DNA from 3 places in the Ruminococcus sp. B05 genome. Region 2 is predicted to be linked to each of the others. Evidence: predicted binding sites of a transcription regulator. Region 2 holds the regulator's gene; each other region holds the start of a gene.
The links. Region 2 encodes HrcA, which represses chaperone genes, less so after heat shock. Its sites were predicted from a motif close to TGTTAGCACTCNNNNNNNNNGAGTGCTAACA; they were not measured.
Positions count from the first base shown of each region.

Region 1 (10,648 bases), on a different contig from region 2:
CATATCCCTACATACAAAGCAGTTAGTCTTATGATTGACTGCTTTTTAAAAAGACACCATTTAGGTGTAATGATGTCTTTTGGGTGTTATTTTATAGTCATATCAAGGCTCATTCAATCGTGGTAAATTAGTGGTAAAATGAATGGTTTTCTATACTCCAAAATGCTTGAAAGTATAGTGGTTATGCGAATAATCCAAAATTAGATATAAAAATTAATATAAAAGCTATAGCGAAAAACAAAGCTCATAAGAAAAATTATGCGAAAATTTATGTGAAAATAAATAGAAGTTCCTTGACAGAAAATGCATTGGATTTTATCATGAAAGATACGTGAATTACGCAGGATGAAGGAGAAAAAATATGGATTATATATTATTGATCATCGGATTTGTATTGTTAATCAAAGGGGCAGACTTTTTCGTAGACGGAAGCTCCAGCGTGGCAAAAATATTAAAGGTGCCGACAATCATCATCGGTCTTACAGTCGTAGCATTTGGAACAAGTATGCCGGAGCTCTCAGTCAGTGTGACGGCAGCACTTCGGGGAAGTAATGACCTGGCAGTCAGCAACGTGTTAGGTTCCAATATTTTTAACCTGTTGGTTGTCCTAGGATGTTGTGCATTGGTAAAACCTGTGGCGGCAAAATGGTCCTTGCTCAAAAAAGAGTTTCCATTTTCAATATTGATCACAATTATTTTACTGCTTGTAGATTCTGATTTTTCTATTATGAAAATATTGGACGGAAACCAGGGATTTGTCCTGGGAAGATGGGCAGGATTACTGTTTTTGATTTTGTTTGTTCTTTATATATATGCAACCGTAAAATCCGCACTTCGCTCCAGAGCAGAAGCAAAAGATATGGAAGAGGAAGAGTATAAGACGATGAGCCCACTAAAAAGCGGCATTTATATCGTAATCGGATTAATCGGAATTGTGTGGGGCGGTAATCTGGTCGTAGACAGCGCATCGAATATCGCATTGACATTTGGATGGAGCCAGACATTTATCGGGCTTACAATTGTAGCACTTGGAACATCACTTCCAGAGCTGGTTACATCTGTTGTAGCAGCAAGAAAAGGAGAAAATGACCTTGCAGTAGGGAATGTTGTCGGTTCAAACATTTTCAACATTTTATTGATACTTGGAGTGTCTTCCTTTATCACACCAATCACACTCGATGTGACAGCGGTGTATGATACAATCATTTTAATTATAGCAAGTATCGTCGTGTATGTATCAGCAATCAGCAAACGCGAGATTCAAAGAAAAGAAGGAATTCTCTTTTTAGTTTGCTATTTTGCATTTTTCCTTTACGTGTTTATGAGATAGAAACAAGTGAGATATTTCATAAGGAATAGAGTTATAAAAAAAGAAAAATCGTAGTCGATAGATTACAAAAGAAGGGAGAGGACAATGGAGAAGAAAAAAATTATTGAATTCCGTAACATTGTAAAAAATTTTGATGGTCAGATTGTATTAAAAGGTATCAATCTGGATATTTATGAAAATGAATTTGTGACCCTGTTAGGACCAAGTGGATGCGGTAAAACCACATTGCTTCGAATTCTGGGAGGATTCCTGGATGCGGACGAGGGAAGCGTAATGTTTGATGGAGAAGAAATCAGTCAAAAACCTCCATATGAACGTGAGTTGAATACTGTATTTCAGAAATACGCATTATTTCCACATTTAAGTGTTTATGAAAATATTGCGTTTGGTCTTAAGATAAAAAAGATGAGCAAGGATATCATTGACCAGAAGGTTATGAAGATGCTTAAACTCATCGGTCTGGAAGGGTATGAAGATAAAAATACAACCCTGCTTTCCGGAGGACAGCAGCAGAGAGTAGCGATTGCCCGCGCCCTTGTAAATGAGCCGAAGGTCTTATTATTAGACGAACCATTGGCGGCGCTGGATTTGAAACTGCGTAAAGAGATGCAGTATGAGTTGAAACGTATCCAGCAGGAAGTAGGAATCACATTTATTTTTGTAACACATGATCAGGAAGAAGCACTGACAATGTCAGACAAGATCGTTGTTATGAAAGGCGGAGAAATCCAGCAGGTAGGAACACCGGAAGAAATCTACAACGAGCCTGCAAACGTATATGTAGCCAATTTCATCGGCGAAAGCAACATCATTTCCGGAAGAATGCTCGAAGATTACAAAGTACGATTTGATGATGTAACATTTGACTGTGTAGATTTCGGATTCAGAAAAGACGAACCGGTAGATGTAGTATTGCGTCCAGAAGATATCGATATTGTTGATGTCAAAGACGGAAAACTTACCGGAGAAGTACAGAGCGTACTCTTTAAAGGAGTCCACTACGAGATTATTGTTGAGACAGTCCCGGGAACAAGTGTAACCGTAAACATGCGAGTAGTACATAACCGTGATGTGACAAGCGAAGACGGAACAGAAAAAATCAGTGCCAGCGATTTTTACGTCGATGTGGAAGATGTAGAAGCACTTGATGATAAAGACATTATCGCTTTCTCAAATGCACAGGCATGGGATCCAAAGACAGACGAGTACATTTCCATCGCAAGAATTGAATATGATTTGAAGCCGGAAGAAGGAGAATATCCAGTTACATTCTCAACATCGAAAGGAACAAGTGTACAAAGAAACATTTTTGTTGTCAACCAGCCTTTCGTTAAAAATGAGAGAGCAAATGAAGGTGTTATGGCATTTAACTTCTCAAAAACAGTAGATGAAATCATAGAATCCCAGGCACTGGATACAGATTTGAAAACATGGGCAAATGCACAAGGTTGGAAGTTGACAGACGAAGACCAGAGTGTAGATTTAAGTGTAGATTACGATTTTGAGCCGGAAGATGTAAAAGAAGGTGTATATAAGATCACATTCTCAACGACAGGTCGTGAGTTTAAGATTCATACAACAGACTATTCCGAGGAAGGTCAGGAAGTCGGGCTGACATTCTTCCCGGAAGATATCCATGTTATGTCGAAGGTGGTATTTTAATATGAAGAAATTCTCACAGTTAGCAATCCCATATATCGTGTGGGCGGTGTTGATGCTCGTACTTCCAATGGCACTGATTTTCCTTTACTCTATCACAGAGCCTGGAAACAGCATCATATCCTTCTCAATAACACTGGATCAGTACATCAAATTCTTTACCGACAAAGATTTCTTACTGATTCTGTGGCGCTCACTTGCAATTGCGGTTAAGACAACCATCATCTGTCTGCTGCTTGGTTATCCGATTGCATATTACATTGCAAGAACAAAAGAAAAAACACAGAACATGTTAATCTTATGCATTACAATTCCAATGTGGATCAACATGCTTGTGCGTACTTATGCGTGGATCGGTCTCTTAAGTGATGGCGGATTGATCCAGAAAATATTAAGTCTCGTAGGTCTTGGACACATAAAGCTCCTTTACACAGAAGGTGCAGTATTGCTTGGTATGGTATACAACTTCCTGCCATTTATGATTTTGCAGATTCAGACATCCCTGTGTAAAATGGATACTTCCTTATTAGAAGCAAGCGCAGATTTAGGGGCAAGTCCGGCGCAGACATTTCGACGCATCACCCTGCCATTATCATTGCCGGGCGTGATCAACGGAATCACATTAGTATTTTTGCCGGCAGTAAGCTCCTTCTTCATTCCAAAGCTGTTAGGAGGAGGTCAGTATTTCCTTATTGGAAATATGATTGAAAACCAGTTTATTACAGTAGGAGAGTGGAACTTCGGAAGTGCCATCTCTATGATCATGGCAGTTATTATGATGCTACTTATGATGGCAGTGCGTAAAACTGAAAAACGAAATGCAGGCGGAAAGGAGGCATAATCTAATGAAAAAAAATAAGCATCCATTTGGTAAGATACTTCTGGTTCTGACGATTGTGTTCTTCTATCTTCCAATTATATATATGATTATTTTTTCATTTAACGATGGAAAATCATTGACAAAATTTACCGGATTTTCATTGCGCTGGTATCAGCATATGATGGATTCCGGAGATATGATGAGCGCATTATCCACAACATTTAGCGTGGCAATCATCGCAACAATCATTTCAACAATTATCGGAACAATCACGGCAATCGGATTAAGCAAATCCAAAAAGATTATCAGAGATCTGATGGAGCAGGTAAACAATCTGCCGATGATGAATCCGGAAATCGTAACAGCGATTGGATTTATGCTGCTGTTCATTACATTTAAAATAGAAAAAGGCTATGTGACAATGCTTCTGGCACATATCGCATTTTGTATACCATATGTAATCTTGTCAGTCATGCCAAAAATCCGTTCGCTTGACCCAAATATCGCAGATGCGGCGATGGATTTAGGGGCGACACCGTGGCAGGCATTGACAAAAGCCATTGTACCGCAGATTACACCGGGAATTATCTCAGGTGCACTGATTGCATTTACCATGTCAATAGATGATTTTATTATTTCATACTTCGTGACAGGCCGCGGCGTAAAAAACTTAAGTATTGTAGTTTATACGATGAGCAAGCGTGTAAATCCAAGTATCAATGCGGTGTCAACACTTGTTGTTGTCATTATTACAATAGCGCTGGTAATTATTAACATTGCACCGGTCGTAGCTTCAAAACGTGCAAAAAAAGAAAATGTAGGCCGAAGAAAATTCGTTTATCCGGCAACTGCAGCAGTATGTGTATTGTTAGCAATTGTGGTTTTTGTAAATATATCCGGAAACAAGGCCGCGTCAAAGCCATTTGAAGGCCAGACCTTGCACATTTACAACTGGGGCGAATATACCGGTGAAAATATCATCAACGATTTCCAGAAAGAGACCGGGGCAACCGTTGTTATGGAGAACTTTGATTCCAATGAACAAATGTATATCAAAGTCGCAAATGGAGAATCCTACGATATCCTTGTTCCAAGTGATTACATGATCCAGAGATTGATAGGCGAAGGATATCTGCAAAAATTAGATCATTCAAAACTAGACTGCCTTGATAAGCTCGATGATGGCGTAAAAAATCTGGCATACGATCCGGGAAATGAATACTCAATACCATATTTCTGGGGAACAGTCGGAATCATTTACGATAAAACAAAGGTAGATATCGAAGATTTGAAAAAAGAAGGCTACAACATTTTCCTCGATGAAAAATATAAAGGAGATATCTATCTCTACGATTCCGAGAGAGATTCCTTTATGATGGCGTTGAAAGCATTGGGATATTCCATGAATACAACGAATGAAAAAGAAATCCAGAAGGCTTATGACTGGCTCCTTCAGTGTGTGCAGACGATGGATTCGGAAATCGTTATGGACGAAATCATTGACAACATGGCACAAGGCCGAAAAGCATTAGGCTTAATCTATTCAGGAGATGCAACTTATGTCATGGCAGAAAATGAAAACATGGGTTACTATTTACCGGAAAGCGGAACAAACCTCTGGTCTGATGCGATGGTTATTCCGAAAAATGCAAAGAATCCAGAACTTGCATACGCATTTATCAACTATGCAAGCGACTATGACGGAGCTTATGATAACTCAAGCTATATAGGTTACACTGCCGCAAATAAAGAAGTTATGGATGATCTCTCCAAAGTGGGCGGCGATTTCGAAGGAATCAATGCGTACATTCCAAGAAGCGACAATCAAAATGATGAAATATTTGAATATAATGAAGATACAAAGAAGATTATCAGTGATCTGTGGAGCAGAGTAAAAATTGCAGCAAGTAATGCGAAGTGATAAGAGGGGTGCGAAAGCACTCCTTTTTCTATGTGGCGAACGTAAGTATTTCTTATTATATGAAAGTGGATGTGAGGGCTTACGAAAGCAGATTGGTATCTGAAAAGAGACATGAAAATAAAATTAGCACTCACCATTAAAAAGTGCTAACAAAAGTGTTGACAAACCAAAAAAGCAGTGGTATTGTTATAGAGTAAATAGAACAAGAAAAATTCATGGTAGCTTTTAGAACGCTTTTAAAAACTACCATTTAGCAACCAATTTTTATAAAAAAGGGGGTTTGTGTTATGAACATTAATAAATTTACACAGAATTCATTGCAGGCAGTTCAGTCTTGTGAGAAGGTTGCCTATGATTATGGCAATCAGGAGATCGCACAGGAACATTTACTCTATGCACTGGTTACACAGGATGACAGCCTGATTTTAAAATTATTAGAGAAGATGAACGTTCAAGGCACATTGTTTATCAATCGTGTAGAAGAAGCAATCAATAAAAGACCAAAGGTGCAAGGGGGACAGGTGTTTGTCGGACAGGATCTGAATAATGTATTGATCCATGCAGAAGACGAGGCCAAACAGATGGGAGACGAATACGTTTCAGTTGAGCATTTGTTCCTTGCATTGTTAAAACACGCAAGCAGAGAGATGAAAGCACTGTTTCGAGAGTTTGGAATCGACCGCAACTCATTTCTCCAGGCATTGTCCAGTGTCAGAGGTAATCAGAAAGTGACAAGCGATAATCCGGAGGCAACCTACGATGCACTTGCAAAATATGGTACCGACCTGGTTGAGCGTGCAAGAGAGCAGAAACTGGACCCGGTTATCGGACGAGATGCTGAGATCCGTAATGTAATCCGAATCCTTTCACGTAAGACAAAGAACAATCCGGTTCTGATTGGTGAACCAGGTGTTGGTAAAACGGCAGCAGTAGAAGGTCTTGCACAGCGAATTGTAAGAGGAGATGTGCCGGAAGGCCTGAAAGATAAGATTATTTTCGCACTGGATATGGGGGCACTTGTAGCAGGAGCAAAGTATCGAGGAGAATTCGAAGAACGTCTGAAAGCCGTATTGGAAGAAGTAAAGAACAGCGAAGGCAAGATCATTCTCTTCATCGATGAGCTGCATACAATTGTCGGAGCTGGTAAGACAGAAGGCTCTATGGACGCCGGAAATATGCTCAAGCCAATGCTTGCACGAGGCGAGTTACATTGTATCGGAGCTACAACTCTGGACGAATATAGAAAATATATCGAGAAAGACGCAGCACTTGAGAGACGTTTCCAGCCGGTTTTAGTAGATGAACCAAGCGTAGAAGATGCCATTTCCATCCTTCGTGGACTGAAAGAACGTTATGAAGTATACCATGGCGTTAAAATCACAGACGGAGCACTTGTGGCAGCGGCAACATTGTCCAACCGATATATATCAGACCGTTTCCTTCCGGATAAAGCAATCGACCTTGTCGATGAAGCATGTGCATTGATTAAGACAGAATTAGATTCCATGCCGGCCGAGATGGACGAATTGCGAAGAAAGATTATGCAGCTTGAGATCGAAGAAGCAGCACTTAAAAAAGAAGAAGACCGGTTAAGCAAAGAAAGACTGGAACATTTACAGCAAGAACTTGCAGAACTTAGAGAACAATTTTCAAAACAGAAAGCACAGTGGGATAATGAAAAACATTCCGTAGAACGTGTTCAAAAAATCCGTGAAGAGATCGAACAGATTAATAACGATATCCAAAAAGCACAGCGCTCATACGATTTGGAAAAAGCAGCCGAGCTGCAGTATGGAAAACTTCCACAGCTTCAAAAACAATTAGAAGAAGAGGAAGCACATATCAAAGAGAAAGACTTACGTCTGGTACATGAAAGTGTTACAGATAATGAAATCGCCAGAATCATTTCCAGATGGACAGGAATTCCGGTAGCAAAACTAAACGAGAGCGAGCGAAGCAAGACTCTTCATCTTGACGAAGAACTGCACAAACGTGTCATTGGACAAGACGAAGGCGTAACAAAAGTGACAGAAGCTATCATCCGTTCCAAAGCAGGAATCAAAGATCCATCCAAACCAATCGGTTCATTCCTATTCTTAGGACCAACCGGTGTAGGTAAGACAGAACTTGCGAAAGCTCTCGCAGAAAGCTTGTTTGATGATGAAAATAACATGGTTCGTATCGACATGAGCGAATACATGGAGAAATATTCCGTGAGCCGTCTGATCGGAGCTCCTCCGGGATATGTCGGATACGATGAAGGCGGTCAGCTGACAGAAGCAGTTCGTAGAAAACCATACTCCGTTGTACTGTTCGATGAGATTGAAAAAGCACATCCGGACGTATTCAATGTACTTTTGCAAGTACTGGATGATGGTCGTATCACAGACTCACAAGGCCGTACAGTAGACTTTAAAAATACAATATTGATCATGACATCCAACATCGGATCCTCCTACCTGCTGGATGGAATTCAGGACAACGGCGAAATCAAGCCAGAAAATCAAGAAATGGTAATGCAAGATTTAAGAGCACATTTCAGACCAGAATTCCTGAACCGTCTCGATGAGATTATCATGTTCAAACCATTGACAAAAGAAAACATCGGTTCAATTGTAGATTTAATGATTGCAGATGTAAACAAGAGACTGGAAGATAAAGAAATCTCCATCGAATTGACACCAGAAGCAAAAAGCTTCGTTATAGATGGCGGTTACGATCCAACTTACGGTGCAAGACCACTCAAACGATATCTGCAGAAACACGTTGATACATTAGCTGCAAAACTGATCCTCGAAGGAAATGTCGGAACAGGCGATGTGATCTTATTACAGGTTGAAGATGGCAAACTTGTAGCGAAGATAAAAGGTCGAAGTGATATTTAATAAAGAGAATAAGTAATATTAGATGGCAGACTGTGCGAGCAGTCTGCCATTATTTTAGTCTCAGATAGCATAATGCCCACAAAAATACCAAGCGACTATGCTCTCTTGCTCAGCTTCGTCGGGCAAGCCCGACTCCAATTCGCCAGATTGCATAGTCGCTTGGTATTTTGTATGGTGGAACGGGGGATCCCATCACTTATCCAATACTTTATTAATCTGTTCCACAGGTAAATTCAAAAGTTCAGCAAGCTTATCAACATCAGTGATTGACTTAGATAGAGTTCTGATAAATTCTTCGGTCACTTGTTCTGTTACCTGTTCTGTTACCTGTTCTGTTACTTGTTCGGTCACCTGTTCGGTTACTTGTGCTGTTACTTGTTCGGTCACTTGTTCTGTTACTTGCTCCGTTACTCGTTTCGTTACTTCCTCCGTCACTCGCTTCGTTACCAGTTCTTCCTGTTCTTGAAATTCCTCCGCCATTAATTCTCTCAATGCTTCACACATAGTTTCTTTAACCTCCTTTACTGCATCCCAGTTCGCTCGGGTAATAACTTCCATTGCAGCTTGATATAATTTCGATGATTTTTTTGTCTCATATTCTCTGAGAAGCGTTTCAATTTCATCAGGCTCAGACATGTTGTTGCGTAAACTCTGCAACCAGAGATTTTCTTTCGGATCTAATTCCCTCGTCACCAAAAGCTGCATCGGAAAAGCATCCCCGGTAATATAATAGATTCCAGCCTCCACATGACTAATATCCAGTCCACGAAATTCTTTCAAATGTTGAACCATTCTTCTCGGAAAATGATTACAAATGAAAGTGATAGTCAATTCATCGGGTGGAATCTCGCAAATTTTATCTGTGTCTGACTGATAAAAACAGCAGTATCCGTACACTTTGTAAAAGTCATTGATTGTTAGGTTATCATCCGGACTTTTGTATTCAATGATATTGTATTTTTTAAAAATCCTGCCAATATTTTTGTGAATCGCTTCGTTTTCAGCAACCTTGATGATCAATTCATCCATTTGCATAGGCTTTTTGGAAAGCAAATGCTCCGGCTCAAAGGTAAGTTTTTCAGCTTCGGCTTCAAATTCGATCTGGATTGATGCCTGAAAAGCCGGATGCCATTGAATTGTATCTTTTGTACCTTCCTTCAATTAAAGTCTCCTTTCATTATAAAGTTTCCAGTTACTTAATGCAATGACAAAGAGACAACAAAAAATATACCATTGAAGTGAAAAACAATATAGAAATCCTCGATTATCAACTTGTCAAAAGCATCTTTTTTCATATCGGATTATGTTTCAGAAATCGAAACCCGAGATGAGAGCCTTGCGGCTTAGATAATTCAGAGAAAAGAAATCCCCTGAAGACGTAGTGATACCATATCATGAAAATTAAGTTATGTAAAGTAAGAAGTTTTATGTTTCACAATACACAGTTTAGCAGAAAGCGAGGGGAAGCATCTACGAGTCTTGGAATAAGCAAGTTGAGGATGTTGTTTTTGGAGCAGAAGCATCTACAAGCCTTGGAATAAGTAAATTGAAGATGCAATTTTTGAGTGGGAAGCATCTTCAAGTTATAGAATAAGCAGGTTGCAGATGCAATTTAAGTAGAAGTGAATATCTGCAAGTCATGAAATAAGTAAATTGCAGATGCAATTATACATGAGTGGCAGGGAAAAAGCATCCGCAACAGCGAATATCCCACTCTTGCAGATACCGCCGCATCAAAAAAAGCATCTGCGATATCGAATATCCCACTCTTGCAGATATCACTGCATCCTAAAAAGCATCTGCAACAGCGCATAACCGTTCCTCCCCCGCCACCTCTTGTACAAATAAAAAACAACAAATTTTTCGGGGGGGCGTTGACATAGGTATATCAAAGTTTTATACTTAAAATGTTTTGTAAACAAATAATTGCAATTTATAGTTATACGTAAGATGAAAAAAATGAAAAAATGAAAAAATGAAAAGATGCAAAAAACATAACCCAAAAGCGTAAAGAAAAAGCTTTTCGCTTGTCT
Region 1 is NZ_RBZR01000021.1:2,169-12,816, forward strand. Features, by position in the region: gene D8Q48_RS13290 (calcium/sodium antiporter) at 362-1,330, shown strand; gene D8Q48_RS17815 (ABC transporter ATP-binding protein) at 1,415-2,992, shown strand; gene D8Q48_RS13300 (ABC transporter permease) at 2,994-3,830, shown strand; gene D8Q48_RS13305 (extracellular solute-binding protein) at 3,835-5,730, shown strand; gene clpB (ATP-dependent chaperone ClpB) at 6,018-8,615, shown strand; gene D8Q48_RS13315 (3-isopropylmalate dehydrogenase) at 8,808-9,776, opposite strand.
Region 1: clpB (ATP-dependent chaperone ClpB) is a predicted target of HrcA. The motif match lies at 5,852-5,882, and genes of this name have one in related genera.

Region 2 (10,648 bases):
GTGAATTTTGATTCAGAATTTATGTCGAGTGCACACGACATAAAACCGGAAATAACAATTTATTCCATTGTAAATTCGCTGATTGAGGGAACAGCGGTAAATAAGGTACAAATTATGGTAAATGGTGAAAAAAATGTTTTATACATGAATACAATTGATTTGTCTCAACCATTACAACAGGATTTGGACTTAATACAACATGCGGAAGAATAAAAATGTTCAAAAGACCCTGCTGTCTTTTAGCGATAGCTATTCTTTTAATTCAACTTGTTTTGGTAGGATGGTTTCAAATATCCAGAGATTTGAAACCATCCTATTTAGAACAAAATTATCTGGAAAATGAAAATGTAATAATTGAAGGGAAAGTATATGACATAGACAAACGTACTTCTTATTCTGTTTATTATCTAAAAGATATACAGGTATATCGAAAAAGCACCTGGGTAAAAATAAAACGCGAAAGAGTTCTTGTAAATGTAAAAGATTCCGATTCAATTATGGTTGGAAATATTATTCAGGTAGTTGGGAAAATATATTTTTTTCAAGGAAACCGGAATCCCGGAAATTTTAATCAAAAATTCTATTATCAAAAGCAACACATCCCTGCACAAATCTGGTCTACCAAAATCCACATAAATAATCAAAAAACTGACCATTTGAAAGAGAAACTGTTTGAAATCAGAGAATCTATAAAAAATATGTTGTTGCATAGTCTTGGGAAAGATGCCGGAAACAGTATGGCGGCAATATTACTTGGGGATAAAAAAGATTTAGATCAAACTATAAAACAATTATATCAAAAAGGGGGAATTGGACACATTCTTGCAATATCCGGTTTGCATATGTCTTTTATAGGAATCGGGATGTATCAAGTGTTAAGAAGATTAGGACTCAGTTTTTCGGCTTCGGGAATAATCGGAATACTCTTTTTGCTTTTATATACGATGATGATTGGAATCGGAGTATCTAGTCTTCGAGCTATCATTATGTACATTGTACGAATGGGAGCAGAAATTTTAGGAAGAGATTACGATTTATTAACTTCTCTGTCAATTGCCACTGTAGTAATTGTTTTATGGCAGCCGTTATATTTGTTTGATGCAGGATTTTTATTTTCATTTGGTGCAGTTTTAGCGATGATATTAATAAATCCGCTTCTTGAACAAACTTCATTCATACCTAAAATATTCTGTCCTGGAATTGCTATTCAAGTAATGCTTCTTCCAATGACAATGTATTACTATTTTGAAATCCCTACATGGTCAGTGCTAACAAATATAATTGTAATTCCTTGTATGTCGATTTTAATTGGAGTTGGGATTGTAGGCATATTACTTTTATTTATTTTTTATCCAATTGGTAACTTGATTTTACAACTGTGTAAGGCTATTTTATGGGGATATGAAAAATTGTGTATGTTTATGATAGATGTTCCGTTTGGCAGGATTGTGACAGGAAAACCCTCAATATGGATAATGCTGGCATATTATACAGTATTATTGATAAGTTATTTTATATGGAAATATTGGGATATTCAGTCCGAAAAGCAGAAATATAAATCCAAAAGCAGAAAAGATCTTATAGAAACAGAAAAAAAAGAAAGCCAAAGAATTTGTTTGAAAAGCAGATATTTTGCTATAAGAAGTGTAGTTTGTATAATTGCATTATGTGGAATTGTTTGTGTGTCCTACCGTAAAAAAGGAAATTTGGAAATTACGATATTGGATGTCGGACAAGGGGATGGCATTTTTATCCGCACCCCAAACGGGACTAACTGTCTTGTAGATGGAGGCAGCACAGATGTATCACAAGTAGGTCTTTATCGTCTGATTCCTTTTTTGGAATCAAAAGGTGTTGGATGTTTAGATTATATTTTCATATCTCACGGTGATGAAGATCATATAAACGGAGTTAAAGAAATGTTAGAAAGCCAGAAATTAAATATAAAAATAAAAGCGCTGGTATTGCCTGTAAAGGAAGTATGGGATGACAAACTAAAAGATTTATCCGCGACGGCAGAAGAAAACCGCACCAAAGTAATCATAATGTCAGCGGGGCATCAATTCGTAGAATATAAAAAAGATATACCATTCACATTAACATGTATTGGACCGGTAAAAAATTATAGTGGTGAAAATGGGAATGCAGCATCGATGGTTTTAGATTTAAAATTTGATGACTTCGATATGCTGTTTACTGGAGATTTGGAAGGAGAAGGGGAAACGCAATTAATCGAGAGCGGAAGCTTAAGGAAGTATGATATATTAAAAGTTGCACATCATGGTTCGAGAAATTCTACACCTAAAAAATTTCTGGAAATAACTTCTCCTTTGGTTGTGTTAATTTCAGCAGGAGTAAATAATCGATATGGGCATCCACATCAAGAAACTCTTGAACGATTAAATAAGCAAAAATGTACTATCTATAATACACAACATCAAGGGGCAATACATATAAAAACAAATGGAAAAAACTTGAGAATAAATGTTTTGCAAAAAGCAGGTATTTCCGATATAATATAGAAGTTATGAAAAGCTTAAATGAAGATTTAAAAACAGGACAATTTAAACAAATTTATCTCTTATACGGGGAAGAAGCGTATTTAAAAAAACAATACCGGGATCGTCTTACAAAAGCATTGCTTCCAGAAGGCGATACGATGAATTTTGCACATTTTGAAGGAAAAGGAGTGGATGTTAAATCCGTGATTGATTTATCTGAAACACTACCTTTTTTTGCCGAAAGAAGATTAATCGTATTTGACAATACCGGCTTTTTTAAAAGTGCAGGTGCAGATCTGGCAGATTATATAAAAGAAATGCCAGACACCACATACTATATCTTTGTCGAAGATGAGATAGATAAAAGAAGTAAACTGTTTAAGGCGGTAAAATCAAAAGGACGCGTTGTCGAACTCCCATTTCAAGATGAAAGTACGTTGAAACGTTGGGTTGCAGGAAAGATTCGAAACGAAAACAAACAGGTTACGGAACAGACGATACTTTATTTTTTAAATAAAGTCGGAACAGATATGGAAAATATCACAAAGGAACTGGAAAAATTATTCAGTTATACTATGGAGAAAACAGACATTGCAAAAGAAGATGTCGATGCAATCTGTGTTACACAAATTGCTAATCACATTTTTGATATGGTTAATGCGGTCGCTGAAAAACAACAAAAAAAAGCCTTAGATTTATACTATGAATTGCTTGCATTAAAAGAACCGCCTATGCGAATCCTTTTTCTGATGACCAGACAATATCGCATGTTGTTTCAGGTAAAACATTTGGCAAATAAAGGATATAGCAAAAAGGAAATTGCAGCAAAAACAGGATTACATCCATTTGCAGTTGGGAAATACATGGAGCAGGCAAAATATTTTAAGACCTCTGAACTGAGAATGGTTATGGAATACAGTGCAGATATCGAACAACGTGTAAAAACAGGATTGTTAACGGATAATCTGGCGGTGGAGTTGTTCATAATAAAATATTCATCAAAATAATTGTATTAATAAAAGAATATAACTGCGACATCATATTTTACAAAATAAATAAAATTTGGAGGAAGAAAAGTGTCAGGAATAGAACAAAGTAAAATTCGAAATTTTTGCATTATTGCACATATAGATCATGGGAAATCTACGTTGGCAGATCGTATTATTGAAAAAACAGGTCTTTTAACAGATCGCGAGATGCAGGCACAGGTTTTGGATAATATGGATTTAGAGCGTGAACGCGGTATTACAATCAAGGCACAGACCGTCCGAACAGTATACAAGGCAAAGGATGGTGAAGAATATATCTTCAATTTGATTGATACACCGGGGCATGTAGATTTTAACTATGAAGTGTCCCGAAGTCTGGCAGCTTGCGATGGTGCCATTTTGGTTGTAGATGCAGCACAGGGAGTAGAAGCACAGACATTGGCAAATGTATATCTCGCACTGGATCATGATCTTGATGTTGTGCCGGTTATTAATAAAATTGATCTTCCGAGTGCAGAGCCGGAGAGAGTAAAAGAAGAAATAGAAGATGTAATTGGAATTGAAGCTGAAGATGCACCTTTGATCTCAGCAAAGACAGGCCTTAATATAGAGGATGTTTTAGAAGCAATTGTTGAGAAAATACCAGCTCCGGTAGGCGATGCCAAGGCACCTTTACAGGCCTTGATCTTTGATTCTGTATATGATTCTTATCGTGGAGTTATTGTATTTTGTCGAATCAAAGAAGGTAGTGTGCGAAAAGGTACTCCGATTAAGATGATGGCTACAGGAGCTGTGGCCGATGTAGTTGAAGTTGGGTATTTTGGTGCAGGGCAGTTCATCCCTTGTGATGAACTGGAAGCAGGAATGGTTGGATATATTACAGCCAGCTTGAAAAATGTTAAAGATACTCGTGTTGGAGATACTATTACAAATGCACAAAATCCATGTGCAGAACCTTTGCCGGGATATAAGAAAGTAAATCCGATGGTATATTGTGGGCTTTATCCTTCTGATGGAGCGAAATATCCTGATTTGAGAGATGCATTGGAGAAACTACAGTTAAATGATGCAGCACTACAATTTGAACCAGAAACATCTATTGCGTTAGGTTTTGGATTCCGTTGTGGTTTCTTGGGATTACTTCATCTGGAAATTATCCAGGAGCGTTTAGAAAGAGAGTACAATCTGGATTTGGTAACAACAGCACCGAGTGTAATCTATAAAGTACATAAGACAAATGGTGATTTAATAGAACTCACAAATCCGACGAACCTGCCGGATCCGTCTGAAATCGACTATATGGAAGAACCAATTGTAAAAGCTGAAATAATGGTAACTTCTGAATTTATAGGTGCAATCATGGATTTATGTCAGGAACGCCGCGGTGTATATCAGGGAATGGAATATATAGAAGAAAAAAGAGCTGTATTAACTTATCACCTTCCACTTAATGAGATTATTTATGATTTCTTTGATGCATTAAAATCTCGTTCCAGAGGCTATGCATCTTTTGATTATGAGATGTTAGAATATGAGCGTTCAGAACTTGTCAAATTGGATATTCTTATTAATAAAGAAGAAGTGGATGCACTTTCATTTATTATCCACAGTTCTAATGCATATGAACGTGGACGCAAAATGTGTGAGAAATTAAAGCAGGAAATTCCAAGACAAATGTTTGAGATTCCGATTCAGGCAGCAATCGGTGGAAAAGTAATTGCCAGAGAAACAGTTAAAGCAATGCGAAAAGATGTTCTTGCTAAATGTTATGGTGGTGATATTTCACGTAAGAAAAAACTTCTTGAAAAACAAAAAGAAGGTAAGAAGAGAATGCGTCAAGTTGGAAATGTAGACATCCCGCAAAAAGCATTTATGAGTGTATTGAAATTAGATGAAGATTAATATGAAGAGAGAATTAGAATTATACATCCATATACCATTTTGTGTAAGAAAGTGTAATTATTGCGATTTCTTTTCCGCAAGTGGAACAAAAGAAGAATTAAATACTTATGTACAGGCTTTATGTAAAGAGATTAATCGTTATAAAGACTTTGCAAAAGAATATATAGTAAAGACGGTTTTCCTCGGGGGAGGAACACCGTCTCTTTTGACAGCTGAACAGATGAACCTGATTTTTGAAAATCTAAATCAGGTTTTTACAATCGATCCTATTGCAGAAATTACAATGGAGATGAATCCAGGAACTATAAACATTGAAAAATTAAGAAGCTATAAACTGGCAGGTATCAACCGTGTAAGTATCGGATTGCAATCAACAGAAAATAAAGAATTGAAAATGTTGGGAAGAATTCATACTTACAAAGATTTTCTAAATACATGGGAAGCTGTTGATCAAGTAGGATTTAAGAATAGAAATATTGATCTTATGTCAGCACTTCCTGGACAAACTTTAAAAAGCTGGGAAAATACACTGAAAAAAATTTCGGCACTTAACCCTGAACACATTTCTGCATATAGCTTGATATTAGAAGAAGAAACCAAGTTCTATGAGTGGTATTATAAAGGTCTTTTTGATGCGGGTGACTGGAAACTTCCTTCCGAAGATGATGAATATACAATGGGTGAGATGACCATTCAAATGTTAGAAAGTTGTGGAATGCACCGCTACGAGATATCCAATTATGCATATCCCGGAAAAGAATGTACGCATAATCTTGGATACTGGGACAGAGTGGATTATCTTGGACTTGGTGCCGGTGCAGCATCTCTAATTTCCGTTCAAAATAAAAATACTTCCGAAATACAAGAACAAATCCGTTTCAATCATGTTATGAATCGAGATAAATATATTCAAAACATTAATCAAAAACAAGCGATTGAAATAGAACGCGAATACTTAACCTTAGAAAATCAAATGGAAGAATTTATGTATTTGGGATTAAGAAAAACAGCTGGCATTTCAAAAAATAAGTTTCACAAGTTTTTTGGTAAGGAAATTGAAGAGGTTTATGGAAGTATAATAAAAAGATTGGAAGAAGATAAATTAATAATAAGTAAAGAAGATAATCTGCTCCTTACTCACAGAGGAATGGATATCAGCAATTATGTACTATCTGAATTTTTACTTTAAAATCAATACTAATAAAAACAGGAAAACTTTGATTGTTTATATCAGAGTTTTTTCTTTTTTATAGAAATATACAATAAATTTTTATTTCTATAAAAAAATGATAAACAGTGTTGACAAACGGAAATCAAGGTGATATCTTATTACTTGTAAGGTGTTAGCACTCAAATAAGTGGAGTGCTAATAGCAAAGAAAGAGGAGGTTTTAAGAAGATGGATATAGAATTAACAGATAGACAACATATTATACTTAAAGCAATTATCCAGAATTATCTTGAGACCGGAGAACCGGTAGGTTCAAGAACTCTTTCGAAATCAACCGACTTGAATTTAAGTTCAGCAACAATTCGAAATGAGATGGCGGATTTAGAGGATATGGGATATATTTTCCAGCCACATACTTCTGCCGGAAGAATTCCTTCGGATAAAGGATATCGGTTATATGTAGATATGTTGATGGCCGATAAGGAACAAGAATTATCAGATTTGAAAAATGTTGTATTAGAAAAATCTGATAAGGTTGATAAAGTATTAAAACAAGCAGCGAGAGTGCTTGCGAATAATACAAATTATGCAACCATGATTTCTGCTCCGATCAACCATAAGAACACATTGAAATTTATTCAATTATCACAGGTGGATCCAGAACAGATTGTTGCAGTTATTGTAATGACGGGGAATGTAATTAAAAACAAGATTATCGAAGTTGATGAAGAGTTAGGCAATGAAACGATGCTAAAGCTGAATATGCTTCTGAACACATCACTCAATGGCATGTCTATTGAGGAAATTAATCTTGGATTGATTGCCAGATTAAAAGAGCAGGCCGGTATTCATAGTAAAGTAATCAGTGATGTGCTTGATGCTGTTGCAGATATTATTCATGTAGAAGATGATATGGAAATTTATACATGTGGTGCGACAAATATTTTTAAGTATCCGGAATTAAGTGATAAGCAGAGTGCACAGGAAATAATAAGTGCCTTTGAGGAAAAGCAACAACTTGCAGAACTGGTTACAGAAACTCTTTCAAATGAAAAGAATACAGGAATACAAGTTTATATTGGCGATGAAACTCCAGTCAAGACAATGAAAGATTGCAGTGTTGTAACAGCTACTTATGAGCTGGGCGAAGGAATGCGTGGAACAATCGGTATTATTGGCCCGAAACGTATGGATTATGAACATGTAATGAAAACATTGCAGACATTAAAGAGTGAACTGGATACTTTAAATCGTAGAGATTTAAGCGAACAGGATATAGAATAAAATTGGTGGAGGGAAAAATGAGTCAGGAAGATATGGTAAAAGAAGCAGTAGAAGAGGCAAAAGCAAAAGCCGCACAAACTGTTGAAGAAGAATCTGAAGAGGTAACAGAAGAAGCTGTTGAAGCTGATGGATCCGAAGAAGAAATTTCAGAAGATGAAGCATTAGAAGAGACAGAAAAATCTGAGAAAAAATTATTTGGTAAAAAGAACAAGAAAGACAAGAAAGACGAAAAGATTGAAGAATTAACAGATCGTCTCACTCGTCAAATGGCTGAGTTTGATAACTTCCGCAAACGTACAGATAAAGAGAAAAAACAGATGTACGAAATAGGAGCGAAAGATATCATAGATAAAATTCTTCCAGTCGTGGACAATTTTGAACGCGGACTGGCAGCTGTGTCAGAGGAAGAAAAATCACATCCTTTCATGGAAGGGATGGATAAAATTTACAAACAGTTAATGACAACTCTCGGTGAAGCAGGCGTGAAACCAATCGAGGCTGTTGGTCAGGAATTCAATCCTGATTTTCACAATGCAGTTATGCACGTAGAAGATGAGGAGGTCGGCGAAAATATTGTCGTAGAAGAATTCCAGAAGGGTTACACATACCGTGATAGTGTTGTAAGACACAGCATGGTAAAAGTAGCAAATTAGAAGTAGTAAATCAGTAAATTTAGAATGATAAATTAGGAGGACAAATATCATGGGAAAAATTATTGGTATTGACTTAGGTACAACAAACAGTTGTGTTGCCGTAATGGAAGGTGGTCAGCCAACTGTTATCGCAAATACAGAGGGAGCAAGAACAACACCTTCTGTTGTTGCATTCACAAAAACAGGAGAACGTCTTGTTGGTGAACCGGCAAAACGTCAGGCTGTAACAAATGCAGACAAAACAATCTCTTCAATCAAACGAGAGATGGGTACAGATTACAAAGTAACAATTGATGACAAAAAGTATTCTCCACAGGAGATTTCTGCAATGATTCTTCAGAAACTGAAAGCAGATGCAGAAGGATATCTTGGTGAGAAAGTAACAGAGGCTGTTATTACAGTACCAGCTTACTTTAACGATGCTCAGCGTCAGGCTACAAAAGATGCCGGTAAAATTGCAGGACTTGATGTTAAACGTATTATTAACGAGCCTACAGCTGCAGCACTTGCTTATGGTCTTGATAACGAAAAAGAGCAGAAAATTATGGTATACGATTTAGGTGGTGGAACATTTGATGTATCTGTCATCGAGATTGGTGATGGAGTTATCGAAGTATTATCTACAGCTGGAAATAACAGACTTGGTGGAGATGACTTCGACCAGAAGATCTCAGACTATATGCTTGCTGATTTTAAAGCAAAAGAAGGCGTAGACTTATCTACAGACAAGATGGCACTTCAGAGATTAAGAGAAGCGGCAGAGAAGGCAAAAAAAGAGCTTTCTTCAGCTACAACAACAAATATTAACCTTCCTTTCATCACAGCAACAGCAGAAGGTCCAAAACATTTTGATATGAATCTTACAAGAGCTAAATTTGATGAATTAACTCGTGATTTAGTTGAAAAAACAGCTGAGCCAGTACGCCGTGCACTTTCAGATGCAGGAATTTCAGCTTCTGAATTAGGTCAGGTTCTTCTTGTAGGTGGATCTACTCGTATTCCGGCAGTACAAGAAGAAGTAAAACGTCTGACAGGCAAAGAGCCAAGTAAGTCTCTGAACCCAGATGAATGTGTAGCACTTGGTGCTTCTGTTCAGGGAGGTAAGCTTGCAGGAGATGCAGGTGCAGGAGATATCCTTCTTCTTGATGTAACTCCATTGTCATTGTCAATTGAAACAATGGGTGGTGTTGCTACAAGATTAATTGAACGTAATACAACAATCCCAACAAAGAAGAGCCAGATTTTCTCTACAGCAGCAGATAATCAGACAGCCGTAGATATCAATGTTGTACAGGGTGAGAGACAGTTTGCAAGAGATAATAAATCACTCGGACAGTTCAGACTGGATGGAATTCCTCCGGCTCCACGTGGAATCCCACAGATCGAAGTTACATTCGATATTGATGCAAATGGTATCGTTAATGTATCTGCAAAAGATCTTGGAACTGGTAAAGAACAGCATATTACAATTACAGCAGGATCTAACATGTCAGATGCTGATATTGATAAAGCTGTAAAAGAAGCTGCTGAGTTTGAAGCGCAGGATAAGAAACGTAAAGAAGCTATCGACACAAGAAATGAAGCTGATTCTATGGTATTCCAGACAGAAAAAGCAATTAAAGAAGTCGGTGATAAATTAGATGCAACTGATAAAGCTGCTGTAGAAGCTGATTGTCAGGCATTGAAAGATTTGCTTGCTAAATCTACTCCAGAAGAAACTACAGATGAGCAGGTAGCAGAAATTAAAGCAGCAAAAGACAAATTAATGGAAAGTGCTCAGAAGCTCTTTACAAAGATGTATGAACAGACAGCTGGTCAGGCAGGTCCACAGGCAGGTCCTACACCTGAAGCAGGTCCGGCTCCTGAAGGATTCCAGGGTGACGATGTCGTAGATGGAGATTATAAAGAAGTTTAATAAAATGTTTGATACATTTAAACAAACACATGTGTTACTGTTTACAGATTTTGTAAACAGTAACACTTTATCTACGAAACCGGTCAAATGGTTTCGTAGATTTTCACGTTGCAATTTTTTGTAGTTTGTGGTAGATTGTAAACGTTTATGTAACTTAGTAAGAGAAATGAAAGGTAGTATAGATTATGGCAGAATCAAAAAGAGATTACTACGAAGTGCTTGGTGTAAGCAAAG
Region 2 is NZ_RBZR01000001.1:344,383-355,030, forward strand. Features, by position in the region: gene D8Q48_RS01370 (GerMN domain-containing protein) at 1-213, shown strand, start outside; gene D8Q48_RS01375 (DNA internalization-related competence protein ComEC/Rec2) at 216-2,522, shown strand; gene holA (DNA polymerase III subunit delta) at 2,528-3,508, shown strand; gene lepA (translation elongation factor 4) at 3,578-5,392, shown strand; gene hemW (radical SAM family heme chaperone HemW) at 5,394-6,581, shown strand; gene hrcA (heat-inducible transcriptional repressor HrcA) at 6,791-7,846, shown strand; gene grpE (nucleotide exchange factor GrpE) at 7,864-8,499, shown strand; gene dnaK (molecular chaperone DnaK) at 8,549-10,414, shown strand; gene dnaJ (molecular chaperone DnaJ) at 10,600-10,648, shown strand, end outside.

Region 3 (10,648 bases), on a different contig from region 2:
AGCAGCAAGTATGGATGTAAATATACTGCTTGGTCCGGGATTGAATATTAAAAGAAGTCCATTATGTGGAAGAAATTTTGAATATTTTTCAGAAGATCCATATCTTTCCGGGAAGATGGCAGCGTCATATATTCGTGGAATACAGAGTAAAGGCGTTTATGCCTGCCCGAAGCATCTGGCGGTTAACAGTCAGGAACTTCGGAGAATGGCAATGGACGCAGTTGTTGACGAACGGACATTAAGAGAAATATATCTGACCGGTTTTGAGATAGCTGTTAAAGAAGGACACGCAAAAGCAATCATGAGCAGTTACAACCAGATTAATGGGACTTATGCTAATGAGGACAAACATCTTTTGACAGATATCTTGCGCAAAGACTGGGGATTTGATGGAATTGTAGTAACAGACTGGGGCGGAAGCAATGACCATGTGAAAGGTGTTGCTGCCGGCTCAAATCTGGAGATGCCGTCCTGTGGGTACGATTCTGCAAGAGAAGTGATTGCTGCTGTCCAAAATGGAAAGCTGAAGGAAGCGGATTTGGATGAAAGAGTTGGAGAACTGGTGGATGCAGTGATGGAACTGACATCAGGGAAGGAGCTTTCAGATAAAAACTTTGACAGAAACGCACATCATCAACTGGCAAGAAAAGCAGCAGCAGAAAGCATGATTCTTCTGAAAAATGAAAAACAGATTCTTCCGTTGGATACAAAAAAATCCATCGCTGTTATTGGAGATTTTGCTTTTTCACCTAGATATCAAGGAGCAGGATCTTCTATGGTCAATCCAACAAAAGTAGAAGATATGGCATCGATTTTTCAACAATATGATTTGAATATTTTGGGAATGACAAGAGGCTATCATAGAAATGAAGATGTAGATGAGAATGATAGAAAGTTTGCATTAAATTTGTCTATGAATGCGGATATTGTAATTTTCTGCTTTGGTCTTGATGAGATCAGTGAATCAGAAGGACTGGACAGAACCCATATGCGTATTCCGCAGGATCAGATCGATCTTCTGCAGGATATTAGTAAGGTAAATGAAAATGTTATTGGAATACTGAGTGCTGGATCAGCGATAGAAATGCCATGGCACACCTGCTGCAAAGCAATTTTACATGGCTATCTGAATGGACAGGCAGGCGCTTCTGCAACATTGGATATTCTGACCGGAAAGGTGAACCCATCAGGAAGACTGGCAGAAACATATCCAATATCTTATGAACAGACACCGGCATTCCGATATTATCCAAGTAATGAGAAAACATCGGAATACCGCGAGAGTGTTTATGTAGGATATCGCTATTATGATACTTCAAAAGTACGGGTGCAATATCCATTTGGTTTTGGACTTTCCTATACGGAATTTACATATTCTGATCTTATTATAGAAGAAGAGGGAATCAAGGTTTCGGTTACCAATACAGGTGACAGAGACGGAGCTGAGGTTGTTCAGATGTATGTAGGACTTCCTAATGCAATCGTGTTCCGACCGGAAAAAGAACTGAAAGGTTTTGCAAAAGTTTATCTAAAGGCAGGAGAAAGCAGACAGCTCAGGATTCCGTTTGATGATAAGACATTCCGTTATTGGAATATAAAAACGGGACAGTGGGAAATAGAAACAGGAACTTATCAGATTATGGTAGGAGCCAGTGTTGCAGATATTCGTTTAACAGGTATGACTGAAAGAACAGGAAATAGTAATGGGTATCCGTATAATCCTGCAAAAATGCCTTACTATTATACAGGAATCGTGCAGAAAATATCAGATGAAGAATTTCGTGAACTTCTTGGCCATGAGATACCGAACAGAAGATGGAGTGGAAATCTGGAAGTCAATGATGCAATTTGTCAGATGTATTATGCAAAAAGCCGACTTGCAAGACTGATATATAGATGTCTCACAAAAATGAAAAAGAAGAGTGAGGCACAGGGAAAGCCGGATCTGAATATTCTTTTTATTTACAATATGCCATTTCGAGCGATTGCTAAGATGACTGGCGGAGCAGTCAGTATGGAAATGGTATATGGAATTGTCGATGCTGTGAATGGCCACTTTATGCTTGGAGTAAAAAAAGTAGTTGGCGGATATTTTAGAAACAGAAGAAATAATAAGAAATATGAAAAATTATTAAAAGGAGCCGGAGGAAAGTGCAGATGAATCATATAAAAAATATATGGAAATGTTTTGAAGAGAAACATTCTACTTTTGCAAAATGGCTTTATCAGATATTCTATTTTGTTATATTCAGTATGGGCGTGACAGTATTCCAGTATCTTGTATTTACATTTTTACCAGGGATTTTGGGAATTGGTCTGGCTGGTACAGAATTTATGTGGCCAAAGGTTTCCATGAATCTGTTTGGAGTAAAATTTACATGGAGTTTGCTGGGGTATAATGTATTGCGTGATGCAACGGGGAATATACTGATCGGTGGTGGACTTGGCTATTTTATCAGTTATGAATTGGGGTCATTTCTTGCACAGTGTATCAATTTTCCACTTCAGAGAAATATTACTTTTAAAAGTCATGGAAATCCTGTATATCAGGCAATCTGGTATTTTGTTGCATGGGTGGTAATTTCGCTGATTTGTAATGGATTTAATAATCTGTGGATGCCAGTTGCATCTGCATATGTGGCACCGGCAGTCTATAACATGCTTGTGACAATTATTACAGGTGGAGTTTCCATGGTGATTTTTTTCTTTGTGTTTAAAATTATTTTCCCAGAGGGGAAGGCTGAATAGAAGAAAATAGCAAGATGTTAGAAACTGGCATTAAAATGATGCAACCGGATATGATTTGGAACATCATAAAATCAACAAGGATAAAGGTAAAAAAATATGAATAAAAGACAAAAAGTTCTGATTGTAGATGATTCAAAACCGGTGTTTATGAAAGAGGATCTACTTCCCGTTATGGGAGATAATCAAATGATCCAGGATCTGCCCTCGGCATTTATCCGGGTTTTGGAGGAACAGAACGCATGAAAAAAATAATGGAAAAGGATATTCTGATCCGGGATGTAGAAACAAAAAATATCATGACTAAATCCAGTCTTCCGGTAGGGGGATATTCTGTCAATCCTTATGTAGGATGTACCCACGGCTGCAAATACTGCTATGCCTCTTTTATGAAACGGTTCACCGGGCATACCGAATCGTGGGGAACATTTCTGGATATAAAACACTGGCCGGCAATTAAAAACCCGAGAAAATATAAAGACCAACGGGTAGTGATTGGTTCCGTGACAGATGGGTATCTGCCCCAGGAAAAGGAGATAAGAAATACCCGCAGGATTTTAGAACAGTTAAAAAATAGCGGTGCAGAAATCCTTATCTGTACGAAATCGGATCTTGTACTCCGGGATATTGAATTACTAAAAGAAATGGGAAAAGTCACTGTCTCATGGTCGATCAACACATTAGATGAAAAATTTCAGGCAGACATGGATCAAGCTGTTAGTATCAGCCGACGACTTGAGGCAATGAAGCAGGTATACGAAGCCGGAATACGTACGGTTTGTTTCATTTCCCCAGTATTTCCGGGCATCACAGACTTTGAAAAGATTTTTGAACGTGTGAAAGATCAGTGTGACCTGGTATGGTTAGAAAATCTAAATCTCCGCGGTGGTTTCAAACAGGAGATTCTGGATTATATTCAGAAATGTTATCCCCACCTTGTTACCCTGTATGATGAAATCTATCGCAAAGGAGATCGAAGTTATTTTCGGGCATTGGAAAACCAGGCAGCACAGATGTCCCAAAAATACGACTGTCCTTTTGTAGACAACGAACTGCCTTATGGCCGCGCAGAGCCAGGCCATCCTGTAATCGTGGACTATTTCTATCATGAAGAAGTACGGGGATCGGAAAATACAGGGCGGCGCAAAAAATGATTGAATTAGTCGAGCTGTAAAAGAGGTGCCTCAAGAGACTGAAACAACTCATAGTTTTCCATGAATGTTACAGTCTCTTTATTATTATCAGTATACTCCACACTCTGGGTTGGTATCAATATCAAGATGAAGCAAAGGCTTTTCTCCCTCCACTGCCCGGTATATATCCAGCATAGTAATTTCATCCGCAGGTTTGGTAAGACAGGCGTTTGCCTGGCCTTGGATATTGGAGATAAGGCTTGCATTTTTCAGCGCGGCCATCAGCTGCCGGATATAGGCAGGATTTGTTTTTACACTTTTTGCAATCTGGGCACTGGTCAGATGCTCTTTTTCTTCTTGTAATTTATATTTTAACATGGTATAATTTGATGTAATTTTAATAATAACAACACAAGAAAGGAAAGTTAACCATGCAGCCAATGAAAAATATTGTTTTTGAAAATGCATATCAAAAAAATGCCCGGACCTTATTAGATAAACTTAATTCTGCTGAAGCCATTCTGGTAGGAGCAGCAGCCGGCATGTCCGCTTCCTGTGGCTATAATTTTTTCTATCAGAATGATGCGATATTTCAGAAATATCTGGGGGATTTCCATAAAAAATATGGATTTACCGGAGCCTTTAACGGATTTTACTATCATTATCCTTCCCCGGAAGCTCACTGGGCATTTCTTGCACGTATGGGCTATATGGAATATGAGTGTCCTACAGGACAGCCTTACTACGATCTCATGGAACTCCTTGAGGGTAAAAACTATCATATTATGACCACCAATCAGGACTTCCAGTTTACCCGTGTGGTGTCCGAAGAAAAATTAAGCGCCATCCAGGGTGATTCCCGCTATTATCAGTGCAGCCGCCGATGTCATGACCAGATTTATTACAACAAGGATATGGTCTATGCCATGAATGCAGCTATTGACGAGAATCTGTGTATCCCCGTCAAAATGATCCCCCGCTGTCCAAAATGCGGAGCCCAGATGGAGCCCTGGGTACGGGGATATACATTCCTGGAAGGTGCCAAGTATAGAGACGAATACCGGAAGATCAACGAATTTCTGGAAAAGAATAAAGAGAAGAAGATCCTTTTTCTGGAGTTGGGCGTAGGACGAATGACCCCTATGTTTATCCAAGAACCTTTCTGGAATCTCACATACTCCCTGCCTAAGGCGTTTTACATTACCATTAATCCAAAGGACGCCCTTCTTCCTGGAGAAATAGAACAGAAGGGGCTGGTTATCAAAGAAGACATTGCCCTAGTGCTACAGGAGGCAGTGAGGGTAAAGAAAGAGGAAAACAAGGAGCATGGAGAAGCATAGTCACAAGGACATAGAATCCCTTGTCCGGCTGCTCACAGATGCTGATGCAGTGGTAGTAGGCGCAGGTTCCGGACTATCCAGTGCTGCGGGATTTAACCATTACCACTGGGCTCCTGCACTAGAAACACATCTGGGAGAATTCAAAGACTACTACCATTTCACTTCTCCTTTTGCCGGATTTTATTACTGTTACTCTTCTCTGGAACAGCAATGGGCCTACTATACAAAATATATTTACAGTATGTGGCATCTGCCTATAGGTCAGCCATATCTGGCTCTTAAGGCTGTACTTGCCGGAAAAGATTAGAGAGAGGACACCGGGGGTGATCAGACTGCCTTTCTGGGATATGACGGTCCGTAACAGTCAGGTGTTTTACGTCTGTCTGAACCAGGAAGCCTTTTCTGCTCCGGAACATTTAAAAGGGAGAAGTCTTTACCTGCAAGGCAATCTGGCAGATATATTAAAAGAACTTCGGACACAGTTGGAAAAGGAGAAATAACATTATGGAAGAAAACTTCAGAAATATTTATAAAGCTATCCAGGAAGCAGACGCTCTTCTCATCGGCGCCAGTAACGGATTTTCTATTTCGGAAGGATACAATATTTTTGCAGATGATCACTGGTTTCAGAAAGATTTCGGAGATTTCCGCAGCAGATACGGGATCAGAAACATACTGCAGGGATTATTCTTTCAGTATCCTACAGAAGAATCTAAATGGGCATTTTTCAGCAGACTGATCAGCCGGAAATGTTATCTGGAACAGCCCGGTCCTGTAATGGAGGATCTGTATCGTCTGGTTGGTTCCAAAGATTATTTTATTGTGACCTCCAATGGCGAGGACCATTTCGTGCCTGCAGGATTTGACAGGGATAAGGTCTTTGAGATGGAAGGCCGTCTCACCCAGTCCCGGTGCCAGAATGGATGTGGAACAGGTCCTTACGAAAACCAGAATGAAATTCTCAAAATGGCGAAAGCTGAAAAAAACGGACAGATCCCCTCAGAACTGGTCCCCTGCTGTTCCTGCTGTGGAGGGCCAGTTACGGTCAATATGGCAAACAGCAATGCATTCTTTCAGACCGAACAGTTCCAGAAGAAAATGCAAGACTATCAGAACTTTATTAAGAAATATCATGGTAAAAGACTAGCAATCCTGGAATTGGGCGTGGGATGGCGAAACCGTATGATCAAAGAGCCTTTCATGAGTCTTGCTGCTTCTGAACCTGAAGCAGTTTATATCACCTTCAATAAAGGAGAAGTCTATATTCCTTCAGAAATTGCCGGAAAGTCGATCGGGGTAGATGGAGATATTGGGGAGGCGCTGAAAGAAATATGTCTGGCAAGAGAGAACCTATAGGGTTGTTTATATATTTCTATTTGGGCAATTAATTTTTCTGAATGGACAATGCAAAAAAGGCACTGAAAACCGTAGAAATATTGGATTTTCAGTGCCTTTTCCATTACTTAAAGAGAAAAAATATAATAAATTTAAGTTTCGCTAAATTCTATTCGTTTGAGCATCGCCATTGCTTTGACGGTTCACGTTTTCCACAATCATCACAAGTTTGCGGCCAGTTGATTTTCCATTCAAAATATTCATCTCTGCTAATCGCACCAGATTTCAGTTCTTCTTTTCTAAGTGTCCATTCTTTTAGAAAATCATTGAGAATCCCATAATTAAACCACATGCCAACAGGTGGATGAGCAGGCCAGCTATCAGAATTATGGTAGCGGATAGCGGTATCCTCACTGGAATTTACTTTTTCGTCTGGATAAGTCTCCAATTGAAAGAGATTGATCATGCTGGGATTAAATTCGTCAATCCAGAACAGGATTTCCATCAGTTCAGAAGCATTCATCGTAGTTGGCTCATGTAGTGTCAGTGGGTTTACATCCAGAATCTTAGCCATTTCTGCAACCAGATCTTTACGGGGAACCCGGTAGTTGGTTTCGTATTGGGCAAGGCGGTTTGCCCCTTTATCGCCCCAGCCAAGAGCAGCACCGAGTTCAGCCTGTGTCATATTCCGGAATGTCCGGATTTTTTTTATTTTATCACCAATCGTCATATCAGATTTCCTGCTTTCTATTTGATAATTCCATTTTACTATCAAAATCTCAGAATGTAAACAGAAAGATTCGCAAATAAGCGAATAAAATAATGGATGCCATTGCCAATGCCGTATCAGACAGCTGTGAACCGGCAATTATCCCGGATATCACTTTACAGACGGTTGATGGAAAGACTGTTATTGTGGTAGAGGTTTCTGAGGGCAGACAGCGCCCATATTATATTAAAACTCTTGGCAGAGATGGCGGTGTATATGTCCGTGTTGCCGGAACTACCCGTCTCGCTGATGAGTATATGATGAAAGAATTGTTGTTTGAGGGCAGTAACCGTTACTATGATCAGGCTTTATGTACTGGGTTAAATGTTACAGATGAAGATATTGATGCCCTTTGCAAAGCTATGAAAGAGCAGGCTGTCAGAAATGCTCGTACAGAGGAACAGAAAGCATCGATTAAAGATGTGGGAAGACAGCAGTTGCGTTCCTGGGGAATTTTAATTGAGCGTGATGGAAAGGATTATCCATCCAATGCGTTTGCTATTTTGACAGGCAACGGAGGACTTCATGTTGCAACGCAATGTGGTGTGTTCAAAGGTACAACGAAAGCAGTATTTGTTGACCGTAGAGAATATACCGGTCCGCTTTGGGAGCAGATAGACGAAGCATTTCAGTTTGTTCTGAGAAATATTCATTTGGGTGCTACTATTGTGGGAATTTATCGCCAGGACGTTTATGAGATTCCACCGGATGCCATTCGTGAGTTGATTATTAATGCTATGGTACATCGTAGTTATCTGGATCATGGTACCATACAGGTTGCTGTATATGACAATCGATTGGAGATTACTTCCCCAGGAAAGTTGCCAATGGGACAAACGATGGAGCGTATGAAAGAAGGCTATTCTAAAATCAGAAATGAAGCTCTTGCGCATGCGTTTGCTTACATGAACCTGATTGAGCATTGGGGAAGCGGTATTCCGAGAATTATTGATAAAGTAAAAGCTTCTGGACTGCGGGAGCCGGAGTTTATTGGTGGCGAAGTTGATTTGCGTATCAATATTTATCGAGGTCAGATTGATAACAATAACGCCATGATTAACGCCAGTGGCGTTGAAAATGGCACTATTGGCGTCAATGATGGCACTGATGGTGATGAAGTGCCGTTTAATAAGGAACAGACGCAGCTTGAAAAGTTGTTGCAGATTATAGAGAAAAATCCGTCTGCAACACAGGCGTATTATGCGGAAGAAATGGGTATATCAAAAAGAACGGTTTCTCGAATGTTCGCTTCTTTACAGGAAAAAGGTAGATTGGTACAGAGCGGAACAAAACGAAAATCAAATTGGAAAATTATAAGGTAGGAGGACAGCATGGATACAGATAAAATAATACAAGATCAGACGAATATATTTTTCCAAGATTTTGTCGTTAAAATGTGGTCAAACCAAGAAACCTCCGTGCGAAAGTAAGTGAAAAATTCCTGTGAAATAGTGGCATACGCCATGCACAGCTCGGGAAAGACTTCCCTCGCTGTCGGGCTGTCGCCCTATAAAATAGCAAAAATAGACGCCTTTGCAAGTAAACTAGCAGGGCGTTTTTTTCACCATTCTGCATGGTTCGTAGCGTTCACAAAATCTTCACAAAAAATTAGCACTCATCTATTGACAGTGCTAATAATAGGTGCTATAGTACAAATAGAACAAAGGAGGAGGGAAATAAAAGAGAAAGCCTCAGATCCGAAAGTTCAAGAACTCAACACTTTTGCAAATCAAAAGTGCTAACATATATGGATTCAAAAAGGAGAGATGACTTATGTTAAGACCTAGTATTTTTGGAGAAAGCTTTTTAAATGATTGGAACGATTGGGATAACTGGATGAATTTTTCACTCCCGGATGTGGAGAAAAAGTTGTATGGAAAACATGCAGCACATGTAATGAAAACAGATATTAAAGAACATGATGATGCATATGAATTGGTAGTAGATTTACCGGGATTCAAGAAAGATCAGATTCAGGTAGAATTGAAAGATGGTTATTTGACTATCAGCGCAGAGAAAGGTCTTGAAAAAGACGAGAAAGAGAAAAAAGGAAAATACCTCAGACAGGAACGTTATTCAGGAAGCACAAGCCGTACATTCTATGTAGGTAAAGATGTTACAGAGAATGATATTCATGGAAAATTTGAGAATGGTATTTTGACACTCGATATCCCGAAGAAAGAGGAGAAGAAAGAAGTGGAAGCAAACCACTTTGTAACCATTGAGGGATAGGATAAAAAGAGCTCCCTGGGAAGTCCTGGGGAGCTTTTTCTAAATAAGAGGAAAATTTTATGTGTTGTTGATTTGAAATAAGTTGATAGATGCTGTTAAGGCAATGCTTTGAGAAAATATCAGGAGGTGATATAAATGGCAAAGAGGGATTATTATGATGTATTAGGGGTTAGTAGAAGTGCAAGTGCCTCAGAGATCAAGAAAGCTTATAGGAAGCTTGCAAAAAAATATCATCCTGATACGAATGCGGGAAATAAAGAAGCAGAACAGAAATTCAAAGAAGTTACAGAAGCATACAATGTATTAAGTGACGAAGAAAAGAAAAAAATGTATGATCAGTTCGGTCATGCAGCATTTGACGGAAGTGCACCAAATGGTGCATATCAAGGTAATGCAGGAAATTCGGGTTTTGGTGGTTCTTACAGCGGAGCATACCAAGATGCGAATGGCGCTTACCATGAATATCATTTCAACAGCAGTGACATGGGGGATATTTTTGGTGATATGTTTGGAAATATGTTCCATGGCGGTGAAAGTGGCAAAGGTTTTGGCAGTTTCAGAAGCGGAAGTGCCGATGGTTTCAAAGGTTTTGGCGGCTTTGGAAATAGTGGAAGTCAGGGCTTTGGCGGGCAATATTATAAAAATGCACCACAAAAAGGTTCCGATATCCACGCAGATGTAACAGTAGGATTTGACGAGGCGGCATTTGGCTGTGATAAGATAATTACATTACAAAATCCATCAGACGGAAGCAGTCAGTCATTAAAAGTACACATTCCGGCCGGTATTGATACCGGAAAAAGTGTACGGCTTCGTGGAAAAGGCCAGCCGGGATTTCAGGGCGGTGAAGCCGGAGATTTGTTTTTGAAAGTAACAGTAGCGAATAAACCTGGATATGAGCGAAAAGGTGCAGATGTCTATACAACAGTACAAATCCCATACACAACAGCTGTGTTTGGAGGAGAAGCAAGAGTTCACACGCTGTATGGAGACGTCATGTGTAAAATCAAAGAAGGAACACAGTCAGGAAGCAAGATTCGATTAAGAGGAAAAGGAATTGTTTCCATGAAAAATGCATCCGTGCATGGAGATCA
Region 3 is NZ_RBZR01000016.1:50,009-60,656, forward strand. Features, by position in the region: gene D8Q48_RS11835 (glycoside hydrolase family 3 C-terminal domain-containing protein) at 1-2,161, shown strand, start outside; gene D8Q48_RS11840 (hypothetical protein) at 2,158-2,748, shown strand; gene D8Q48_RS11845 (hypothetical protein) at 2,845-2,991, shown strand; gene D8Q48_RS11850 (radical SAM mobile pair protein B) at 2,988-3,899, shown strand; gene D8Q48_RS11855 (Rrf2 family transcriptional regulator) at 3,987-4,256, opposite strand; gene D8Q48_RS11860 (NAD-dependent protein deacetylase) at 4,310-5,218, shown strand; gene D8Q48_RS11865 (hypothetical protein) at 5,205-5,525, shown strand; gene D8Q48_RS17235 (hypothetical protein) at 5,542-5,718, shown strand; gene D8Q48_RS11870 (NAD-dependent protein deacetylase, SIR2 family) at 5,723-6,574, shown strand; gene D8Q48_RS11875 (helix-turn-helix transcriptional regulator) at 6,723-7,283, opposite strand; gene D8Q48_RS11880 (ATP-binding protein) at 7,376-8,644, shown strand; gene D8Q48_RS11890 (Hsp20/alpha crystallin family protein) at 9,096-9,554, shown strand; gene D8Q48_RS11895 (J domain-containing protein) at 9,690-10,648, shown strand, end outside.
Region 3: D8Q48_RS11890 (Hsp20/alpha crystallin family protein) is a predicted target of HrcA. The motif match lies at 8,929-8,959, and genes of this name have one in related genera.